DNA from 2 places in the Nocardioides sp. NBC_00850 genome. Region 1 is predicted to be linked to the other one. Evidence: predicted binding sites of a transcription regulator. Region 1 holds the regulator's gene; the other holds the start of a gene.
The links. Region 1 encodes LexA, which represses DNA repair genes until DNA is damaged. Its sites were predicted from a motif close to TCGAACANNTGTTCGA; they were not measured.
Positions count from the first base shown of each region.

Region 2: the regulator LexA is predicted to act here: its motif matches at 1,896-1,911, upstream of OH802_RS25940 (DUF222 domain-containing protein).

Region 1 covers NZ_CP108845.1:100,561-111,146, forward strand. The annotation lists gene OH802_RS00475 (hypothetical protein) at 1-822, shown strand, start outside; gene OH802_RS00480 (LysM peptidoglycan-binding domain-containing protein) at 934-1,326, opposite strand; gene lexA (transcriptional repressor LexA) at 1,508-2,275, shown strand; gene OH802_RS00490 (alkaline phosphatase D family protein) at 2,362-4,044, shown strand; gene OH802_RS00495 (MXAN_6640 family putative metalloprotease) at 4,167-5,675, shown strand; gene OH802_RS00500 (ATP-dependent DNA helicase) at 5,731-7,725, opposite strand; gene OH802_RS00505 (SGNH/GDSL hydrolase family protein) at 7,736-8,488, opposite strand; gene hflX (GTPase HflX) at 8,600-10,084, opposite strand; gene OH802_RS00515 (VWA domain-containing protein) at 10,157-10,586, opposite strand, start outside.
Region 2 covers NZ_CP108845.1:5,358,413-5,368,998, reverse strand. The annotation lists gene OH802_RS25950 (hypothetical protein) at 1-268, shown strand, start outside; gene OH802_RS25945 (inositol monophosphatase family protein) at 279-1,517, opposite strand; gene OH802_RS25940 (DUF222 domain-containing protein) at 1,924-3,186, shown strand; gene OH802_RS25935 (ribose-5-phosphate isomerase) at 3,339-3,857, shown strand; gene OH802_RS25930 (Fpg/Nei family DNA glycosylase) at 3,865-4,725, shown strand; gene OH802_RS25925 (PP2C family protein-serine/threonine phosphatase) at 4,792-5,868, shown strand; tRNA gene OH802_RS25920 (tRNA-Gly) at 5,974-6,047, shown strand; tRNA gene OH802_RS25915 (tRNA-Pro) at 6,083-6,155, shown strand; gene tig (trigger factor) at 6,213-7,598, shown strand; gene OH802_RS25905 (hypothetical protein) at 7,670-8,431, opposite strand; gene OH802_RS25900 (hypothetical protein) at 8,641-9,627, shown strand; gene OH802_RS25895 (ATP-dependent Clp protease proteolytic subunit) at 9,803-10,411, shown strand; gene OH802_RS25890 (ATP-dependent Clp protease proteolytic subunit) at 10,416-10,586, shown strand, end outside.

The DNA of each region.
Region 1 (10,586 bases):
GCCGACGCACGGGGAGGCGATTCCGGCGCCTGGGCGAAGCTCGCCATCGCGGCGGTCGTTGCAGTCGCCTGCCTCTTCCTGACCTTCACCTTCGCCGGGAAGGCCTGGCGGGCCTTCTCCGGCTCCCCCACCCCGCCACCCTCCGACGACTACACCGGAAGCCACTCCAACGCCTACGTCGAGGAGCAGGACTACTCGGCCCCGGCCTACTCCGACCAGGCCTACCCTGAGCAGGCTTACCCGGAGCAGGACTACTACGGCACCGGCTCCTACGGCTACGACGACACCGGCTACGGCCGGCACAGCTCCGACACCGGGAGCCAGCCGCCCTACGGCGACACCTCGAACCGCTCGGCCTACACCGACACCGGCTCCCAGTCGCCCTACGGCTACCCCAGCAGCGATCAGGGCTACGGCAACACCGGCAGCCGGGCCGCCTACGGCGCATCGGCCTACCAGCCGCCGACCAGCCCGCCGCCCACCCCACAGCCCTACTACTCCAGCCCGCCGACACCGACGTCGACGCCGCAGAGCACTCCGGGGTACGGCTCGCAGGGATACGGCACGGACAGCTACCCCACCCAGCAGGCCGGCTCCCCGCAGTATCAGTCCGGCGCCTACCAGACCCCGACCGGCTACGGCCAGACCGGCTCGCGGGCTCGACTGACCCAGGACCCCGCCGCGACCCAGGCGATGCCCACCCAGCGCCAGCCCCAGGACCCGCCGGTCGAGCCGGACGACGAGTGGCCGCCGCGGCACAGCACCCGCAACAAGCAGTGGCCGCCGGCCGAGCCGGACAGCCCCTACCGCGGGCGCCACTGACCCGACGCAGCGAGAGTGCTGCAGACGCTTCCCATCGTCTGCAGCACTCTCACTCTTTTTCCCCGGTAGCCGGCCGCCAGGGTCGAAGGAGCAGCCGGACATCTATAGGCGCTAGGGCGCGGTCGGGATGATCAGCGTCTGCCCGGACACGAGCATCGAGGACTCGAGACTGTTGAGATCCTTGATCGTCTGCTCCATCTCCCGAATCGAAGAGTCGGTGCCGGCGACGGCCTTCGAGGAGATATCCCAGAGCGTGTCGCCATCGCCGACGACCATCGTGTGGGCGGAGGGGGCGGGGCCACGAAATCCGGCATCAGTGTCGGCACCGTTCTCCACCGCGAACGCCACCCGCGCCCCGATCAGCGCGATCCCGAAGAGCACGACGAGCGCGAATGCGAACACGACGACTCGGCCGCGACGAGTGAGCCGCACGGTCGAGCGACGCACCTCAGGCGCCGGACGCGGCGGCTCGGCTACTGGCAGCACATAGACTGTTGCACTCATCTCACGGCCTCCTGATCACGGTCTCTCGATCACGTGTTCGATCGAGCACATGTTCGAAGGTAGATCACGTGTTCGAACAACGCAAGTAGCGACCCCAAGAATTTTCGAACACCGACACGCGCCGCGCATGAGGTCGAACAAATGTTTGATGTCGTGGTGCCAGAGGGACTAATGTGGTGACATGACCACGCAGAAGACAGGCACCGGATCAGGCGGTTCGAAGAAGAGCCGCGTCCGCGAGCTGCCCGACGGGCCGCCGGACGCGACCGGGCTCACGCCGCGTCAGCAGCGCATCCTCGCTCACCTGCGCGACAGCATCGAGCAGCGCGGCTACCCGCCCAGCATGCGCGAGATCGGCGCCGCGGTCGGGCTGACCAGCACCAGCAGCGTCGCCCACCAGCTCCGTGCGCTGGAGCAGCGTGGTCTGATCCGCAAGGACCCGAAGCGACCGCGCGCCCTCGAGGTCTTCCTCCCGGAGGTGATGGCCCACCGCAAGGCCATGTCCGGCGAGGAGCCCGAGTCGACGATCACCGCCGATGCCGACATCAACCCCAACCCCGACGCCGCCATGGTCCCGCTGGTCGGGCGGATCGCGGCCGGTGGCCCGATCCTGGCCGAGGAGACCTCGAGCCAGCAGAGCATCGAGGACGTCTTCCCTCTGCCCAAGCAGCTGGTCGGCAACGGCGACCTCTTCCTGCTCTCGGTCTCCGGTGACTCGATGGTCGACGCGGCGATCTGCGACGGCGACTTCGTGGTCGTGCGCCAGCAGCCGACCGCCGAGAACGGCGAGATCGTGGCCGCGCTGATCGACGGTGAGGCCACCGTCAAGACGCTCTCCCGCAAGGACGGCAAGGTCTGGCTGCTGCCGCACAACGCTGCGTACGAGCCGATCGACGGCACCCACGCGACGATCCTCGGCAAGGTGACGGCGGTCCTGCGCAGCCTCTGAGTCCTCCCGGAACCAGTCCGGGAACACTGCGTGAAATCCAGCCGCCGGCCCATGACAGGGCCGGCGGCTGCGTCGTTCCATACAGCGTGATCCAGACGCAGATCGACCGCCGCACCCTCATCGCCGCCGGGCTGGCGACCGCCGCAGGAGCCGGAGCCATCGCTCTCCCCGAGCCCGCCGAGGCCGCCAGCGGCTCGCTCAACCACTTCCAGCACGGCGTCGCCTCCGGCGACCCGCTCCCGGACCGCGTGGTCATCTGGACCCGGGTCACGCCGACGACGGACGCGACTCCGGGGTCCGGGCAGGGTGAGGAGGTCCTGGTCCGCTGGGAGGTCTCGCCCACCGCCGACTTCGGCCGCGTCACCGCGAAGGGATCCCAACAGACGGGCCCCCACCGCGACCACACCGTGAAGCTCGACGTCACCGGTCTGGCCCCGGAGAGCTGGTACTTCTACCGCTTCACCTACAACGGCCAGACCAGTCGGGTCGGCCGCACCCGCACCGCTCCGGCCGCGGACGCGGCCCCGGAGAACGTACGTTTCGGGGTGGTCTCCTGCTCCAACCTGCAGGCCGGCTGGTTCGCGTCCTACCGCCACCTGGCCGCCCGCGACGACCTGCACGCGATCCTCCACCTGGGCGACTACCTCTACGAGTACGGGCCCGGCGAGTACGGCTACGGCATGGCCAACGAGGACGTCCGGCCGCACGAGCCGGCCCACGAGATGCACACGCTGGCCGACTACCGGATCCGGCACGCGCAGTACAAGCGCGACGTCGACCTCTCCGCCGCCCACGCACGGCTGCCCTGGATCGTCACCTGGGACGACCACGAGTCGGCCAACGACGCCTGGCTGCTCGGCGCCGAGAACAACGAGCCCGGTGAGTACGATTGGATCGACCGCAAGACCAATGCCAACCAGGCCTACGACGAGTGGATGCCGCTGCGCGTCGACACTGCGACCACTGAGGGCGCCACGGTGGAGACCGACGACCACCTTCACGATCGCATCTACCGGCGACTGCGTTTCGGAAGCCTGCTCGAGCTGAGCATGCTCGACCTGCGCTCCTACCGCTCCCAGCAGGTCGCCCGCACCGACCTCGCCGGCGTCGACGACCCCGACCGCACGATCACCGGCGACGAGCAGCTGGCCTGGCTCAAGGACGGCCTGCTCACCGATGCCCAGTGGAAGATCGTCGGCAACCCGGTGATGATCGCGCCGGTCACCTTCGGCGCGCTCCCCAAGAGCCTGATCACTCCGGTCAACGATGTCACCGGCCTGCTGCCCGACAACGGCATCGCCTACAACGTCGACCAGTGGGACGGCTACACCGCCGACCGCACCGAGCTCTTCGAGCACATCCGCAACAACGCGATCACCGACACCGTCTTCGTCACCGGCGACATCCACTCAGGCTGGGCCTGCGACCTGCCGTACGACTCCGCCGTCTACCCGCTCGGCAAGACCGCCGGCGTCGAGTTCGTGGCCACCTCGGTGACCTCGAACAACCTCAAGGACATCCTCGGCGCGCCACGCCGCACGGTCAGCCTCACGGTCGAGAACATCATCAGGACCGCCAATCGCCACGTCCGCTATCTCAACTTCGACGACCACGGCTACTCCGTCCTCGACGTGACCCGCAACCGAGCCCAGATGGACTGGTACGTCATCGGCGAGCGCAAGGACTCCAACACCACCGCCACTTGGACCAGGTCGTACGCCACCGCAACCGGAAGCAACAGGCTCCATCACGTCACGCAGCCCGTCTAGGCCGTGTCCCCCGGACACAGCGGCGGTCAGCGCTTAGACTGCCCTGGTCTGCCTTCCCGAACGTCTGGTATCTCATGCGAAACATTGCCCGCCGGATCAACCGCAAACAACGATCCCTCGTCTTGATCGCAGGCATGGTCGTCGCGACGTTCGTCGCCACCATGCCCGCAACCGGTTCGACGCCGGCGACCTCGGTGAGGACCGGCGGTGACACCAGCGCCGAGCAGCCGGTGACGGAGAAGGCGGCCCGGGAGGCGCTCGCCGCGGCCAAGAAGGTCAGGCGCAACCAGTCGGTGCGCGGCGCCCGCCAGGTCGTGCCCGGGCGGCACGTCGCCGGCCGACCTGACGCGACCATCGCGCTGACCGACCTGTGGAACGCCAAGGACGCCCTGGACGACTCCAACAAGGCGGCCGCGCGTGAGCTGCTCGCTCGCCCGCGCACCGCGACCGAAACCTGCAGCGACGTGGTCTGCGTCCACTACACGCCGGGCAAGGGCGGCGACCGTGCCTCGACGACGTACGCGAACCAGGTCCGTGACGTGGTCACGAAGGTCCACAACCTCTACGTGCAGGCGGGCTACCGCAAGCCCGCGGCCGACAAGTCGGTCACCCCGGGCAAGGTCGACATCTACCTGGAGAACCTCTACGACGAGGGCTACTACGGCTACTGCGCGCCCGAGACGAAGGTCTCCAAGACGGCCGCGACGGCCTACTGCGTCATGGACAACGACTACGCCACCAGCGAGTACGGCACGGTCAACACGCCCACCGAGAACCTCCGGGTGACCGCCGCTCACGAATACTTCCACGCGGTCCAGTTCGCCTACGACGCCGGCGAGGACCGCTGGATGATGGAGTCCACCGCGACCTGGGTCGAGGACGAGGTCTACGACAGCATCAACGACAACCGGCAATACCTGGGCTACGGCCAGCTCGAGGACCAGCGCAAGCCGCTGGACAACTCCTACGCCTCCAACCTCGGCATCTACGGCAACTGGATCTTCTTCCGCTACCTGTCCGAGCGCTTCGCCAAGGAGCGCGGGACCCTGCCAGAGGTTGTCCTCTCGATCTGGAACCGAGCGCCGTCGACCTACTCCACCACCGCCATCCGGCAGGCGCTCGCCTCTCGTGGCACCACGCTGAAGCAGGAGTACATCCGCTTCGCCGCCGCCAACCTGGCCCCCTCGAAGACCTACAGCGAGGGCGGCGCCTACTACCCGCCGGTCTACGACGGCCGCACCGCGCTGCCCGCCAAGCGACAGACCGTCGACGGCAAGTTCACTCTCAAGCACCTGACCTACGCCTCCCAGCGGCTCGTCCCGAAGAACGTCGGCAAGGGCTGGAAGCTGCGGGTCAAGGTCGACGTGGCCCGGCCCAACGCCAACGGCGCCGTGGTCAGCGTCTTCCGCACCGACGGCACCCGCGGAGTCTTCTACCTCAAGCCCAACAGCAAGGGCATCGCCACCAAGACCATCGAGGGCTTCTCCTCGAAGCGGATCCGCAAGGTCGAAGTCACCTTCGCCAACGCGAGCAGCAACTTCAACTGCGGCCAGGGCACCGCGTTCTCGTGCCACGGCGTCGCGACCCCCGACAAGGCCACCCACCGCTGGTGGGCGAAGACCTACCGCTGACCCAACCAACGCCGAGTCGGCTCGTCATGACGAGCCGACTCGGCGTGGTTTTCGGTTAGGACGAGGCCATCTCCGAAAGCCGCTTGAGGGCCTTGCGTACGACGTCGGGGTCGGTCGTGGCCCACATCGGCGGCAGGCTGGCCTTGAGGAATCCACCGTAGCGGGCGGTAGCCAGGCGGGCGTCCAGGACGGCCACGACGCCGCGGTCGGTGGTGGTGCGGATCAGCCGGCCGGCGCCCTGCGCGAGCAGCAGCGCCGCATGTGTGGCGGCGACCTGCATGAACCCGTTGCCGCCGGCCTTGTCGGCCGCCTGCTGCCGGGCCGACATCAGCGGGTCGTCGGGCCGCGGGAACGGGATCCGGTCGATGATCACGAGCTGGCAGGTGTCACCGGGGACGTCGAGGCCCTGCCACAGCGACAGGGTGCCGAAGAGCACCGTGTGCGGGTCGGCGACGAACTGTGCGGCGAGCTCGGGCAGCTGCGCGTCGCCTTGGGCCAGCGTGGTCAGGTGAGGCAGCTTCTGGCGCACCACCTCGGCGGCGGCCTCGGCGGCACGCCGGGACGAGAAGAGCCCGAGCGTACGCCCGTCGGCGGCGTCGACCAGGTCGACGATCTCGTCGAGGGTCTTGGCGCCCATCCCGTCGCGTCCGGGAGGAGGCAGGTGGCGGGCGACGTAGAGGATCCCCTGCTTGCCGTAGTCGAACGGGCTGCCGACATCGAGGCCGATCCACGGCAGCACGTCATCGGTACGCTGCGCCCCGGCGCCCACCGCGGTGCGTTCCTCCGCCTTGAGCCCGAGGGATCCGGCCACGGGGCCGAAGTCGCCGCCGAGCTTGAGGGTCGCCGAGGCGAAGACGACGGTCTTCTCGGTGAGCAGCTTCTCGCGCATCTGCGCCCAGACCTGCAGCGGAGCGACGCAGAGCCGGGGCGGGATCCGGTCGCCGCCCTCGTTGAGCCAGATCACGTCGTGCTCGGACGCCGCGGCCATCCGCTCGGCGGTGGTGAAGACCTCCTGCAGGCCGCCCTTGGCCTGCTGGAAGCCGGGGTCGGCGCCCTCGGAGTCCTTCGGCTTCGGCAGCGCGGAGATCGCGGACCGAGCGGCGTCGCGCACCAGCACCAGGGCGTCCGAGACGACCTCGGGCAGCGTGATCAGCCGCCCGGGCGAGGTCTCGTTGATCGCGGCCCGCAACGCGTCGGAGGCGTCGGCGAGATCGTCGGCCTCGGAGCCCTCGATGTGCTTCTGGGCCCGCCGGGCGGCCCGCTCGACCTCGGCCGCGGTCAGCTCGTCGGTCGCCGCCTGGGTCACCCGGGCGACGAGCTCGTGGGCCTCGTCGATCACCACGGCGTCGTACTCCGGGATCATCGGCACGCCCTCGATCGCGTCGATCGCGAGCAGGGAGTGGTTGGTGACGATCAGGTGGCTCTTCTGGGCCTTGTCGCGGGCGACCTCGGCGAAGCACTCCTCGCCGAAGGGGCACTTGGCGGCACCGAGGCAGTCGCGGTGGTTGACGGAGACCTGGCGCCACTCGCGGTCGGTGTGGCGGGGCGCGGAGTCGCGCTCGCCGCTGCCGCCCTTCTCCGCCTGCTTCTCGGCCCAGCTGCGCAGCTCGAGGACCTTCTCGGCCATCGGGCCCAGCGGGACGTCGACCAGGGTGCCCTGGTCGTCGGGAGCGCCCTCGCGCACCCGGTGGAGGCAGGCGTAGTTGGAGCGGCCCTTGAGGACGGCGTAGGACGCGTCGATGCCGGGGCGCGAGCCGATCGCCTTGACCAGGCGCGGCAGGTCACGCTCGACGAGCTGGTGCTGCAGCGCCAGGGTCGCGGTGGCGACCACGACCCGGCTGTCGTGGAGCAGCGACGGGACCAGGTAGGCCAGCGACTTCCCGGTGCCGGTGCCGGCCTCGACCAGCAGGTGCTCCTCGTCGGCCAGGGCCTGTGCGACCGCGTCGGCCATCAGCACCTGACCCTCACGGGTGGCCCCACCGAGGGTCGCGACCGCATCCGCCAGGGCTTCACGTACGGGCGTCTGGGAGGCGGTCTCGGTTGCGGTCACTCGGGCAACCTTAGCCGTGGGCGGGGACAGTCTCCGATCGGCTCTCCGCGATCCGGCGGGCGACGATCTCCCCGAACTGCATGTGACCCGCCACCGTCAGGTGGGTGTTGTCCGCGAGCATGGGCAGCTCGAGGTCGAAGACGTTGATGTACGTCACCCCGTACTCCGCCGAGACCCGCCGCATCATCTTGTTGACGCCCCGGATGGCCTTGGCGCGGGAGTTCACCTTGGGCGCGCTGAGCACGATCACCTCGTGACCCTTCAGCTCGTCCAGGGTGGCCCGGAAGCCCTTCTCGACGTCGTCGAGATCGCTCTTGGAGTCGTTGATGCCGCCCTCGAGCACGACCAGGTCGGCCCCCTGCGCCACCGCGTCGGGAACACGCTCGGGGAACGAGATCGGGCCGCACCGCTCCATCAGCTCGTGCGAGTAGCCGGTGCCGCCGAAGCCGGAGACCCGCACCTCGCCGTCGAGATATCGCGGCCAGGACAGCCCGGGGTCGTCCAGCCCGAAGCCAGAGGCCCAGGAGTCACCGATCACCACGACCCGCTCGCCGGCCCCGGTCACCACCGAGGCGCGGGTCACCGACTCGGCGGCCAACCGGGTGCACAGGTCCTGGGTGACCGCGTTCCCCTGGCTCGCCTCCTGGCCCGGAAGCACGCCGTCGTCCTTGCTGCCACAGCCCGCGAGCGTGGCCACCAGGACAGCACCAGCCAGCGCGCTCACGATCGTGGCGCGCGCCGCGTGGCGTACCTGTGTCCGCATCCCTGCCCTCCGACGACTGATCGTCCCAAGTGTGAGGGACGATCCTGGCATCGCCAATGTCGCAACGCCGGATCAGCGTCGAAGATCAACGCCCAAGCTCAACGCCCAAGCTCAAGCAGAGTAAGCAGCCAGCTCGCCGGCCAGGTCCGCGTTGGCGCGGCCCTTGACGACGGTGCCTTCGGCAGTGTGCTCGAGGTGGTCGATCTCGCCGTGCTGGTGGATCCGGTTGACCAGGTCACCCCGCTCGTAGGGAACCAGCGCGGAGAACTCGACGCCCGGTCGCGGCAGGTCGGTCTCGACGGCCTTGATGGCCGCGTCGATGCCCTCGCCGGTCTTGGCCGAGACCGCGACCGAGTGAGGCTCGGCGCGCAGCAGCCTGGCGATCACCAACGGGTCGGAGATGTCGGCCTTGTTGATCACGACCAGCTCCGGCACCTCGCTGGCACCGATCTCGGCGAAGACCTCACGCACGGCCGCCAGCTGACCCTCGGGGTCGGGGTGGGAGCCGTCGACGACGTGCACGACGAGGTCGGCGTCGGCGACCTCCTCCAGCGTCGAGCGGAAGGCCTCGACGAGCTGGTGGGGCAGGTGACGCACGAAACCGACGGTGTCGGACATCGTGTAGACCCGGCCGTCCTCGGTGGTGGTCCGCCGGGTGGTCGGGTCCAGGGTCGCGAAGAGCGCGTCCTCGACGAGCACCCCGGCACCGGTGAGCCGGTTGAGCAGCGACGACTTGCCGGCGTTGGTGTAGCCGGCGATCGCGACCGCCGGGATGTGGTGGCGCTTGCGGTCGGCACGCTTGGTGTCGCGGGTGCCCTTCATCGCCTTCAGCTCACGGTTGAGCTTGGCGATCTTGGTGTTGATCCGACGGCGGTCGGTCTCGATCTTGGTCTCACCGGGACCACGGCCACCGATACCGGCACCACCGGCGACACGGCCACCGGCCTGGCGGGACAGGTTGCCACCCCAACCACGAAGCCGCTGCTTCATGTAGCTGAGCTGGGCGAGCTCCACCTGCGCCTGGCCCTCGCGGGACTTGGCGTGCTGGGCGAAGATGTCGAGGATCAGCGCGGTCCGGTCGACGACCTTGACCCCGGTGCGGTCCTCGAGGTTCCTGAGCTGGCTCGGCGCGAGCTCGCCGTCGGCGATCACGGTGTCGGCGCCGGTCGCGGCGACGATCTCCTTGAGCGCCTCGACCTTGCCGCGTCCGATGTACGTCGCGGGGTCGGGCGCCTGGCGACGCTGGTAGATCGCCTCGAGCACCTCCGAGCCTGCCGTCTCGGCGAGGAGCGCGAGCTCGGCCAGGGAGTTCTCGGCGTCGGTCTGGGTGCCGCCGGCCCACACGCCCACGAGCACCACTCGCTCCAGGCGAAGCTGGCGGTATTCGACCTCGGTGATGTCCTCGAGCTCGGTGCGCAGGCTGGCGACGCGCTTGAGCGCGTGCCGCTCGGCGAGCTCCATCGCACCGACAGTGGGGTCGATGTCTTCGGGATCCTCGTCGGCGTAGCCACTCTCGAAGCCGTCGTCGAGCGCGTCCCAGTCCTCGGTGGCCTCGAGCTCGTCAGCGAGTGAGAAATCGTGTGCGTTGTTCGTCATATACCAACAAGGATACGGCGCCGCACCACCCGGGGGACAATGCTTATCCACAGGCCCGATCCGGGGCCGGTCTCAGCGCTGCTCGAGCACCTCTCGAAGGACCTGCCCGACGTCCTCCGGCCGCTCGGCGACGTACGCAGCCCCGCCGGTCGCATCGGCGATCGCCTGCAGCGTGCCGAGGTCGGCGTCGGCGGTGATACCGATCCCCAGGACGCGGACCGGCCGCCGTGGGTCGGAGGCAGCCTCGAGCTGGCGTACGAGCTCTGCCACGTCGATGGAGTCGGGGTCGTCGTTGGTGCCGTCGGTGAAGAGAAGCACGTCGTTGGAGGCCAGCGGGTCGTAGGAGGCGACCGCGGCCTGATAGGCCGCCAGGGCGGTGTCGTGCAGGGAGGTGCCGCCGCCGGTGCGCGCGGTGAGGCCGGCGATCTCCTCGGTCAGCTTCGCGCGCTGGTTCTTCGAGGCCAGCTGACGGGTGGGCACGAGCACCTTGTGGTCGGCGCCC
Region 2 (10,586 bases), 890 kb from region 1:
GCGCTCGACGTTCCAGGTCGAGGGTCCGGGCTACGCCGGCTCCGGTCAGGAGCGCAACCAGGTGATCGCCATCCTGCGCCGCTTCACCGAGCTCGACTTCCTCCCGATCCACTTCGACTACGTGTCCTCCGAGGGTCAGCCGCTGGTCTCGATCGAGCGCCGCTTCGCCTTCCGCGACAAGTACACGGTCACCGTCCACGACCCGCGCGTCGACTTCCGGGTCGCTGCTGCCCTCGCGGTCGCGATGGACGCGCTGATGCAGCGCTGAGCCGCTCGGCTCAGGCTGGGCTCGTTCGGTCCGGGTCCGCCGCCGCCAGGTGCGGGCGGACCAGGTCCAGCAGCAGCTGGTGGGTGGCCGCGTCGGCCGCGGCGATCATCCCGCGGCCGGTGTGGATCGGGTCGCCGTTGAGGTCGGTGACGACGCAGCCGGCGGCCTGGCACAGTGCGATGCCGGCGGTGAAGTGGACGCTTCCCTCGAGGTGGCCGTCGGTGACGTACGCCGCCCGCCGGCCGGCCGCGACCCAGGCGACCGCGAGGGTGGAGGACATCACGCGCGGGCCGAACTGGGCTCGCAGGCGCGGGTCGGCGACGAGCTGCCCGCCGACGAACGGCCGGTCGAGCGGGCCGTCGCACTGGATGTCGACGAGCCGGGTGCGGGGGCTCGGGGTCAGGACGGTGTCCCCGCCGCCCTGGCGCAACCAGGCGGAGGTCGCGTCGGTCCAGAAGATCTCTTCGCTGATCGGATCCGTCGAGACCGCCGTCTCGACGCCGTCGGGTGTTACGAGCGCGACGTTCACCGCGGCGAGCGGGGTCTGGGCGGCGTAGTTGAGGGTCCCGCAGAGCGGGTCGACCAACCATCGCCGCTCGCTGTCGCCGCTGCGCCCGGTCTCCTCGCCCTCGAAGGCGTCCTCGGGCCGGTACGTCGCGATCGTCTCCCGGATCGCCTTCTCCGAGGCGATGTCCGCCTCGGTCGCGAAGTCGGTCGGGGACTTGTCGAAGTGGCTCAGGTCGGTGCCGTACATCTCTCTGACGACCGCTGCCCCCGCGGTAGCGGCCGCGATCGCGACGGCTTGGTCCGGGAACGCCGCCCGGAACGCGTCGATCGCGGGGTCGGGGGACTCCTCCGGCTCGTCGCCGATGAACACCGCCACCACCTCGGCCTCGGGATCCTCGGTCAGCGCCGGCAGGATCCTGTCGCGCCAGCTCCGCACGTTGGGATGGTCGTAGTCGACGTACGCCTCCGCAGGCGAGAGGAGCTCGATCGCCCGCTCGAGCTCGTCTCGGGACAGCCGGTACGCCGCGGTTCCGCGCTTGTGACCGACGACTGTCGCGATCACCACGGCCGGGAGGCGGTGGCCGTAGGCGTTGACCAGGGGGAAATGTTCTGGCTTGTGGTCGGGTGCTGTCGATGGGCGGAGGCCGACGCCGTGGGCGTTCGGGGGCGTCCAGCCGTCGATCGCTGACTCGAACCTTGATCTTGCCGCGAGGATCTCGTCCATCGTCGTCCAGTGGTCCACGGTGGGGGAATCTATCGGTGCCTTCGTCTTTCGCGGACTGCTTTTCGGGGTTGGGGTTGGCCGCCGACCCGTTTTCGAGGGTCTTCTCGATCTGGACCGGCGTCAAGGACGCCCTTCGGGCGCCGGCTTCGCCGGCCGCTTCGCGGTCCTGGACTCCGGACCAGATCGAGAAAGGAATTGGCTGGCTATCGGGGCGGCGGCCCGGGTGTGGCGCGGAGAGATCTTGCTCGAGACGGGTGATGTTGATGGGGCGGGAGGGTGGCCCTTCGGGCCACTTACCATCCAAAGAGGCGAGGTCGTTCGCTCGCCGCGAAAATAGTCGTTGAACTGGTCAAATAGGTGGAAACTGGAGTGCAGGCGGCGTAGAATCAGACCCATCACAACACCCGTTTGAAGGGATGGATCGATGAGTCTCGGCCGCGACATCGACCACTGGGGCACCAACCCCGGCGACGCGATCGACGCTGCCTTGAAGGCCATCGAGACCGCCCTCCAAGAACTCCTCGCGACCGATCCCACCTACTGGCGCACTGGGCAGAAGAAAGACCTGCTGGAACGGTTGGAGAAGCTCCAGGCCCAACAAGCCGCGTTGAAACTCCGGGTGCTCGCGTCTGCCGGTGACATCGCTGAGGAGACCGGTGCCAAGGACGCCTCCGGGTGGATGCGGACCAACCTCCTGGTCGACAAGGCTGTCGCCCGCTCGCAGATCAAGCTCGCAACCGGTGTCGCGAAGTACGACCTCGTGGCCACTGGCCTGGCCGAAGGTGTGGTGTCCCAGGACAAGGCGCGGGTGATCACCCAGGCCCTCGATGCCATCGAGACCGATCCGGCCGCCAGCAGCGAGGACCTGGTCCTGGCCGAGAAACTGCTCGTCGACCATGCGACCCGCCTCACCGCGAACGAGCTGAAGATCGTCGGACGACGGATCCTCGCCGAGATCGACCCCGAACGATTCGAAGCCGCCGAAGCCAAAGCCCTCCAACGGGAGGAGGAGCACGCCCAACGGCGCACCTTCTTCTCCTCCCGCGACAACGGCGACGGCACCATCGACATCCACGCCCGCGTCTCCCGCACTGTCGGGATGCGGCTCCGCACCCAGTTGGACGCGCTGGCCCAGCCGCGGAAGCTCTCGGCCGAGAACCGCGGCCGCAAGGCCCCCTATGACCGGCTCCTGGGTCAGGCCTTCGCCCGCATCATCGAGACCTACGACGTCAACAACTTGCCCCGCCACGGTGGCCACGGCACCACGGTGTTCATCACCATGAACGTCGATGACCTCCGCAAAGACCTCGGCACCGCAGTCCTCGGCTTCGCCGGCGAGCAGATCACCGCCGCCGAAGCCCGCCGGATGGCCTGCAACGCCGACCTCGTCCCGGTCGTGTTGGGCACCGACTCCGAGATCCTCGACTTCGGACGCACCGCCCGGTTGGCGTATCCGATCCAACACCGTGCACTCCGGCTACGGGACAAGTGTTGCCAAGCCGAAGACTGCGACGCACCAGCAGCCTGGACCGAGGCCCACCACCTCAAACCCTGGTCGGAAGGCGGCCTCACCAACCTGGCCAACATGGTCCTGCTCTGCGCGAGCGACCATCGCCGAATCCATGACCCCACCTACGGGTATGAGCGACTTCCGGATGGGCGGATCCGGTTCGCCCGACGTACCTGAGCGAGCTGCTCTGGCGCGACCGCTCACCCGTGCGTCCTTACTCCGGGATCCGGCGAGAACACCCTCCGTAACGGGTCGGCGGCCTCAGCCCAACAAGAGACACCAACCCACCAAATCCGAAGATGGGCCAGCGGTAAGAGAGGATGGGCGGCATGCGCGTCCACATCGGCTGTGACCATGCCGGTCTCGAACTGAAGTCCCACCTGATCAACCGTCTGACGGAGCTCGGCTACGAGCCTGTCGACCATGGCCCGTTCGTCTACGACGCACTCGACGACTACCCGGTCTTCTGCATCCGGGCGGCCGAAGGTGTGGCCCGGGATCGGGAGCAGGGGCTGGACAGCCTCGGGGTCGTGATCGGGGGGTCGGGCAATGGTGAGCAGATGGCGGCCAACAAGGTGACCGGCATCCGCTGCGCGCTCGCGTGGAGCGAGGAGACCGCCAAGCTCGCCCGTGACCACAACAATGCCCAGGTGGTCGCGGTGGGCGGCCGGATGCACAGCCTCGAGGACATGACGAAGTTCGTCGAGATCTTCCTGGCCGAGCCGTTCAGCGAGGACGAGCGGCACGTACGCCGCATCGACCAGCTCCACGCCTACGACGCCGACGGCGTACGCCCGCCGCTTCCCGACTCGGCCAAGGGCCTGGGGCCCGCCGAGGACCAGGACTGATCCGGGGATGCCCGAGGGGCACACCCTCCACCGCCTCGCGCTCGATCTGAGCGGCGCCTTCGCCGGCCAGCAGGTCCGTGTCAGCAGCCCGCAGGGCAGGTTCGCCGACTCCGCCGCGCTGCTGGACGGCCAGGTCTTCACCGGCGCCGAGGCGTGGGGCAAGCAACTGTTCCTCGAGTTCCCGGGGGAGCAGTACGTTCACATCCACCTCGGCCTCTACGGCAAGCTCGACCTGAAGCCGTACGCCACCGAGCCGCCGCTTCCGATCGGCCAGGTCCGACTCCGCCTGGTCTCGACAAGCTCGACCACCGAGGATGGGACGTACGCGGACCTGCGCGGCGCCAACACGTGCAACCTCGTCACCGCGGCCCAGCGTGACGCGGTGGTCGCGAAGCTCGGTCCGGACCCGCTGCGCGACGACGCCGACCCGGGCCGGGCGTGGCTGCGGATCAGCCGGAGCCGCACGACCATCGGCGCGCTGCTGATGGACCAGTCCGTCCTGGCCGGGGTGGGCAACGTCTATCGGGCCGAGGTGCTCTTCCAGCACCGAATCGACCCGATGCGCCCCGGCAACACCCTGCGCCGGCAGCAGTGGGACGCCATCTGGGACGACCTGGTCGAGCTCATGAAGCTCGGCGTCCAGAGGAACCGCATCGACACCGTCCGCGACGAGCACACCCCCGAGGCGATGGGCCGTCCGCCGCGCAAGGACGACCACGGCGGCGAGGTCTACGTCTACCGCCGCCACGGCCAGCCCTGCCTGGTGTGCGGCACGAGCGTACGCACGACCGAGCTGCAGCAGCGCAACCTGTTCTGGTGCCCGAAGTGCCAGCGCACCTACCGGCCCCGGACGACCGTAAAGAAGTAGCCCGCACTACTCTCCGGCCTGCGAGAACGACCACGCAGTCCCCACCTCGAGACCTAGAGTGAGGCCATGTCGAGCCATGCCTTCGCAGACCGCCTGCGGAGCAACGCGATCCGCCGCAGATTCCGTGACCCGGAGCTGCGAGCGGTGCTGTGGCTCGGGCTGCTCACCATCGTCCTGACGGTCCTCGCGGCGGCTCAGACGGGCTGGCTGCAGGTGGTCCCGGTGGCGGTGCTCACCGTGCCGCTGCTGCTCGGAGCGGTGCTGCTCGGGCCGCGTACGCTCAGCTGGTTCGTGGTCTTCGTGATGGTGATGATCGTGGTCGCCGCCAGCCAGGTGACGCTCTCCGACAGGGACGCCGCCGCCATCGGTGTGCACTTCCTGCTCGGCGCGATCGTGCTGTCCGTCGCGATGCGCCGCACCTACCTCGGGGTGGGCGGCTTGAACGACGAGCTGATGCTGCTCGACCTGACCCACAAGCTCGACCAGGGTGCGATCCCTCCGATGCCTCCCGGGTGGCTCGCGGACTCGGCCGTCCTACCCGCGGGCGGCACCCGGTTCGCCGGCGACTTCGTGGTGGCCGCGCGGGAGGCCGACCGGCTGGAGATCGTCGTCGTCGACGTCTCCGGCAAGGGGGAGCGTGCGGGCACCAGAGCACTTCAATTGTCCGGTGCGTTCGGCGGACTCCTCGGTGCCGTCCCGCCGGCCGAGTTCCTGCCCGCCGCCAACCGCTACCTGCTCCGTCAGGACTGGCAGGAGGGCTTCGCGACCGCGGTCTACCTCTCGATCGACCTCGGCAACGGTGCGTACGAGATCCGCTCGGCCGGCCACCCGCCCGCCCTCCTACGCCGCGCCGCCACCGGCCGCTGGGAGGAGGCCGAGAGCAACGGCACGGTGCTGGGGCTCATCGACGACGTCGAGTTCGACGCCTGCGAGGGAGTGCTCGGGGTGGGCGACATGGTGATGCTCTACACCGACGGCGTCGTGGAGGCGCGAGGCGTCGACCTCGAGCGCGGCATCGGCAACCTGGTCGCCACCGCCGACCATCTCGCGGTCACCGGCAGAGGCGGGGGAGCGCGCCGCCTGCTCGAGGGACTGAGCGCCAGCTCCGACGATCGCGCGCTCGTCGCGGTCGGGCGTAGGTGACCGAACCGACCCTGCGAACCGGCCGGTAGGGGAGCCGGTTACAGGTGTGAGCCAGATCTATGGCAGGATTTCGCAGGTCGCACGAGGGCGCTGGCTCTCGCGTGCGCGGATGTAGCTCAATGGTAGAGCCTCAGTCTTCCAAACTGATTACGCGGGTTCGATTCCCGTCATCCGCTCCAAGTGCCATTCCCGCTGATTGGGGAGGGGCCCTTGACGGGGCGTAGCGTAGTGGCTAGCGCGCCTGCTTTGGGAGCAGGAGACCGCAGGTTCGAGTCCTGTCGCCCCGACATCTCATTCCCCTGCACGCGACATCATTCTCAGAAACAAACGACAGGAGACACCCTGTGAAGAGCGCCGTCGAGACGTTGAGCCCGACCCGGGCCAAGCTGACCGTCGAGGTGCCCTTCGAGGAGCTCAAGCCGAGCCTCGACGCGGCGTACAAGCAGATCGCCAAGCAGATCAATGTCCCCGGCTTCCGCCGGGGCAAGGTCCCGCCCCAGGTGATCGACAAGCAGGTCGGCCGCGGTGCGGTGCTCTCCGAGGCGGTCAACAACGTCCTCCCGCAGATGTACTTCGACGCCCTCCAGGAGAACTCGCTCGAGCCGCTCGCGCAGCCCGAGATCGAGGTCACCAAGCTCGAGGACAACGAGACGCTGGAGTTCACCGCCGAGGTCGACATCAAGCCCGAGATCACGCTGCCCGACTACGAGGGCATCGAGGCCAAGGTCGAGGACATCGAGCTCACCGACGCTGACGTCGAGGAGCAGATCCAGGCGATGCGCGAGCGCTTCGGCACCCTCAAGGACGTCGAGCGCGCCGCCGCTGACGGCGACTTCGTGGTCATCGACCTGAAGGCGACCAAGGACGGCGAGGACGTCGAAGGCGCCGAGGCCGTCGGGATGAGCTACCAGGTCGGCAAGGGCGGCATGCTCGACGGCCTGGACGAGGCCATCGTCGGTCTGTCCGCCGGCGAGTCCAAGGACTTCAAGAGCACCCTCGTGGGCGGTGAGCTGATCGGCCAGGAGGTCGACGTCAACGTCACCGTCAACCAGGTGCAGGAGCAGGAGCTCCCGGCCTACGACGACGACTTCGCCCAGCTCGCCAGCGAGTTCGACACCGTCAAGGAGCTCGAGGAGGACGTCCGCGGCCGCCTCGGCAACGGCAAGCGCCTCGAGCAGGCCGCCGCCGCCCGTGACGCCGTCCTCGAGGCGCTCCTGGAGCAGATCGAGATCCCGCTGCCGGAGAGCATCGTCACCGACGAGCTCAACGCGCGCCGCGAGGGCATCGAGCAGCAGCTCGGCTTCGCCGGCCTCACCTTCGAGAAGTACCTCGAGGACGAGGAGCAGACGATCGAGGAGTTCGAGGCCGACCTCGAGCGCCGCGTTCGTGACGCCGTCGCCGCCCAGCTGATCCTCGACCAGATCGCCAAGGAGAAGGAGATCGGGGTCGAGCAGCAGGAGCTGACCGAGCACATGATGCGCCGTGCGCAGCAGTCCGGTCAGGACCCGCAGGAGTTCGTCAACCACATGCTCGAGCACAACCACGTGCCCGAGCTGGTCCAGGAGATCCTGCGCGGCAAGGCGCTCGCCCAGCTCGTCGAGGCCGCCAAGGTCACCGACGAGTCCGGCAACCACGTCGAGCTGAAGAACCTCCGCCCCGACGGCACCATCGGCGAGGACGAGGCCGAGGCCCCCGAGGCCCCCGAGGAGACCGAGAAGGCCGACGCCTGATCACCCTCAGACGTACGTCACAGCGCCCCTGCCTCACGGCAGGGGCGCTGTCGTTTTCGGGTGAGTCGGCGCTACTGGGCGTCGAAGTTGTCCGTCGGGTCGCCTGAGACCTCCAGGTGCTTGGCCGCGCAGTCGGTCTTCGACAGGCCCTGCTCGACGCACCACTCCAACGCGGGCGTGGAGGTGTCGCTGGGATGGGGGAGCACTACGGCGTACATCCCGGGCTTCACGTACGAGCTCGGCCACTCGCCGGTGTCGAGGAGCAGCGCGTCAGGGTGGTGGGTCTTGATCTTCCGGTAGCGGCTCAGCGCCTGGTGCCAGTCGGCGTCGCCGCCATCGCCGGCACCGACCGCCGCGAGCTGCGGGATCCAGGTGCCGATGAGCTTGGTGGCCGCTTCGGTGTCGAGGCGGGAGATGCGGAGCAGCTGGTCCTCCGGAGGGGCGCTCGGGTCCACGGAGGGCACGCTCGACGGCTTGCTCGTGGTGGGGCTGGTCGAAGGCTCCGGCTCCGCCTCGGACTGCACGGGTCCGTCCCCGTCCTTGCCGAAGATGAACCCGAGCACACCGGCGACGAGCACCAGCACCACGATCATCACCAGGATCGGCGCGGTGCGGCCCTTCCGTTGCGCCGGGGGTGGCGAGGCGGCGTCGTCGAAGAAGTATCCCCGCGTGCTGCGACCCGTGGTCGCATCGTCGCCGAGCTCGTCCACGAAGAGCGGACGGTGCTGCTCCGGGGGAGCCAGGAGCGGGGTTCCGCAGCCGATGCAGTAGATGGCCCCGGGCAGCAGATCATCGCCGCACGACTGGCAGTGTGATTCCTTCTCGTCGCTCACGCGCGGACACCCCCTTCCGCATCCGACGGTAACCCGCGGAGACCGCTGTCGTCACGCAACACCAGTAACAACAGCATCACGGACACCATACGCGTGAGTGAACGCAACCGTACTGAATGCGGTCGAGGTGGTGTGATCTGAGACACAGACGGGCCGGACAGTGGGCACAGGTGATCCTGTCGGCCCGGCGTAGGCCCTACGCTGCCAGCGTGACCTCCAGCCCTGAGACCGTCCGCGCCGTTGTCCTCAACGTCGAGGACGCCCCGGTGGACCCCGACACCGAGGAGCTGCTCGACCGCGGTCAGGGCAAGGTGGCCGGCCTCGTCGGTCTGGCGAAGCTCGCCTGGCGGATCACGGCCTTCGCGCGTCGCCCGTTCGCGGCCCCGTTCGCGCTCGCGACCCCGATCATCCGCGGTGTTGTCAACACCGACTCCGGACCCGCCGTCGCGGTCCGGCACCCGGGCCGCATGGTCAGCCCGAAGGAGTGGGCCGCCGCCCAGCGGCAGGTCGGGACGAGCCCTCGGATCCTGGTCCTGATCCCGCCGGCGGGCAAGGACGAGACCGTCTGGGACGAGGGCTCGCAGGCGACCGGCGCGACGTACGCCGACCGGCTCGCCGAACTGCTCGGCTGGATGCCGCTGCACATGCACGTGTCGGCCGGCAGCAAGTCGGTGCCCGCCGCGGTGGCGCTCAGCAGCCGGATCCAGGAGTGCGTCGACGCCCTCGCGGCGGAGCCGCGCATCGTCCTGGTGGGCTACGCCGGTGGTGGTCTGATCGCCCGCAACGCGCTCGGCGTGGCCACCGCCGGGCCACGGCCGTGGACGACGTACGTCTCCGAGCTGATCGCCCTCGGCACGACGCCCTACGCGGTCACCTCCGCCCCGATCTCGGGTGGGGTCGGCAAGCAGCTCGACGAGCATCTCGCCGGGATCGCGGTCGTCGGGGCCGACGAGGCGATGCTCCCGCCGCGACCGGATGTCGACTATCTGCTGGTCACCGACAAGGCGACCTCGCGCCCCAACCGGGTCGGGAGACTCTTCGGGGAGATGCTGTGGTGGCGGCACAAGACGCCGCTGCGGTCGCGCCGGGTGCGCGATCTGTTCCCGACAGCGGAGCGCTTCACGCTCTCGACCGCCGAGACGCCGCTGTCGAACCATCCGGCGGTTCACGACGCCCTGCTGCGCTGGCTGGCGTAGCCGTCGGAATCGCGGCGCCCCTCGGATTGCGGCGCGGTTCCCAATAGTTCTGCCGTCGGCGAACAATGGCACACCAGCCGTGGAACAACTGGATGTGGCGGCTAGTGTCGATCCTGTGAACATCGACTCCAGCGCGGCTGACGCTCATGCCGGTGCCCCAGGGCTCTCCCCGAGCCTGGGCGGCAACGGCGGCGGTCTGAGCCTTCTCGACGACAACATCTACAACCGACTGCTGCGGGAGCGCATCGTCTTCCTCGGCTCCGAGGTCCGCGACCAGAACGCCAACGCGATCTGCGCGCAGCTCCTGCTGCTCTCCGCGGAGGACCCCGAAGCCGACATCTTCCTTCACATCAACTCGCCCGGTGGCTCGGTGGATGCCGGTATGGCCATCTACGACACGATGCACTACATCCCCAACGACGTCGCCACCGTCGGCATGGGCCTGGCCGCCTCGATGGGCCAGTTCCTGCTGTGCGCCGGCGCGAAGGGCAAGCGCTACGCGCTGCCGCACGCGCGGATCATGATGCACCAGCCCTCGTCGGGCATGGGTGGCTCGGCCTCAGACATCAAGATCCAGGCCCAGCAGTCGCTGCACATCAAGAAGGTGCTGCTCGAGCTGATCAGCGAGCACACCGGCCAGAGCGTCGAGCAGGTCACCACGGACGCCGACCGCGACCGCTGGTTCACCGCCGCCGAAGCTCTCGACTACGGCCTGGTCGACCAGGTCATCCGGAGCGCCAAGGAAGCCTCCGACGAGGGCCGACCCGCTCACAAGAAGGACTGAGGACATGAACTACTACATCCCGCAGTGGGAGGAGCGTACGTCTTACGGCGTGCGCCGGATCGACCCCTACGCCAAGCTCTTCGAGGACCGGATCATCTACCTGGGCACCCCGATCAGCGACGATGTCGCCAACGCGGTCATCGCCCAGCTGCTCTGCCTGCAGTCGATGAACCCG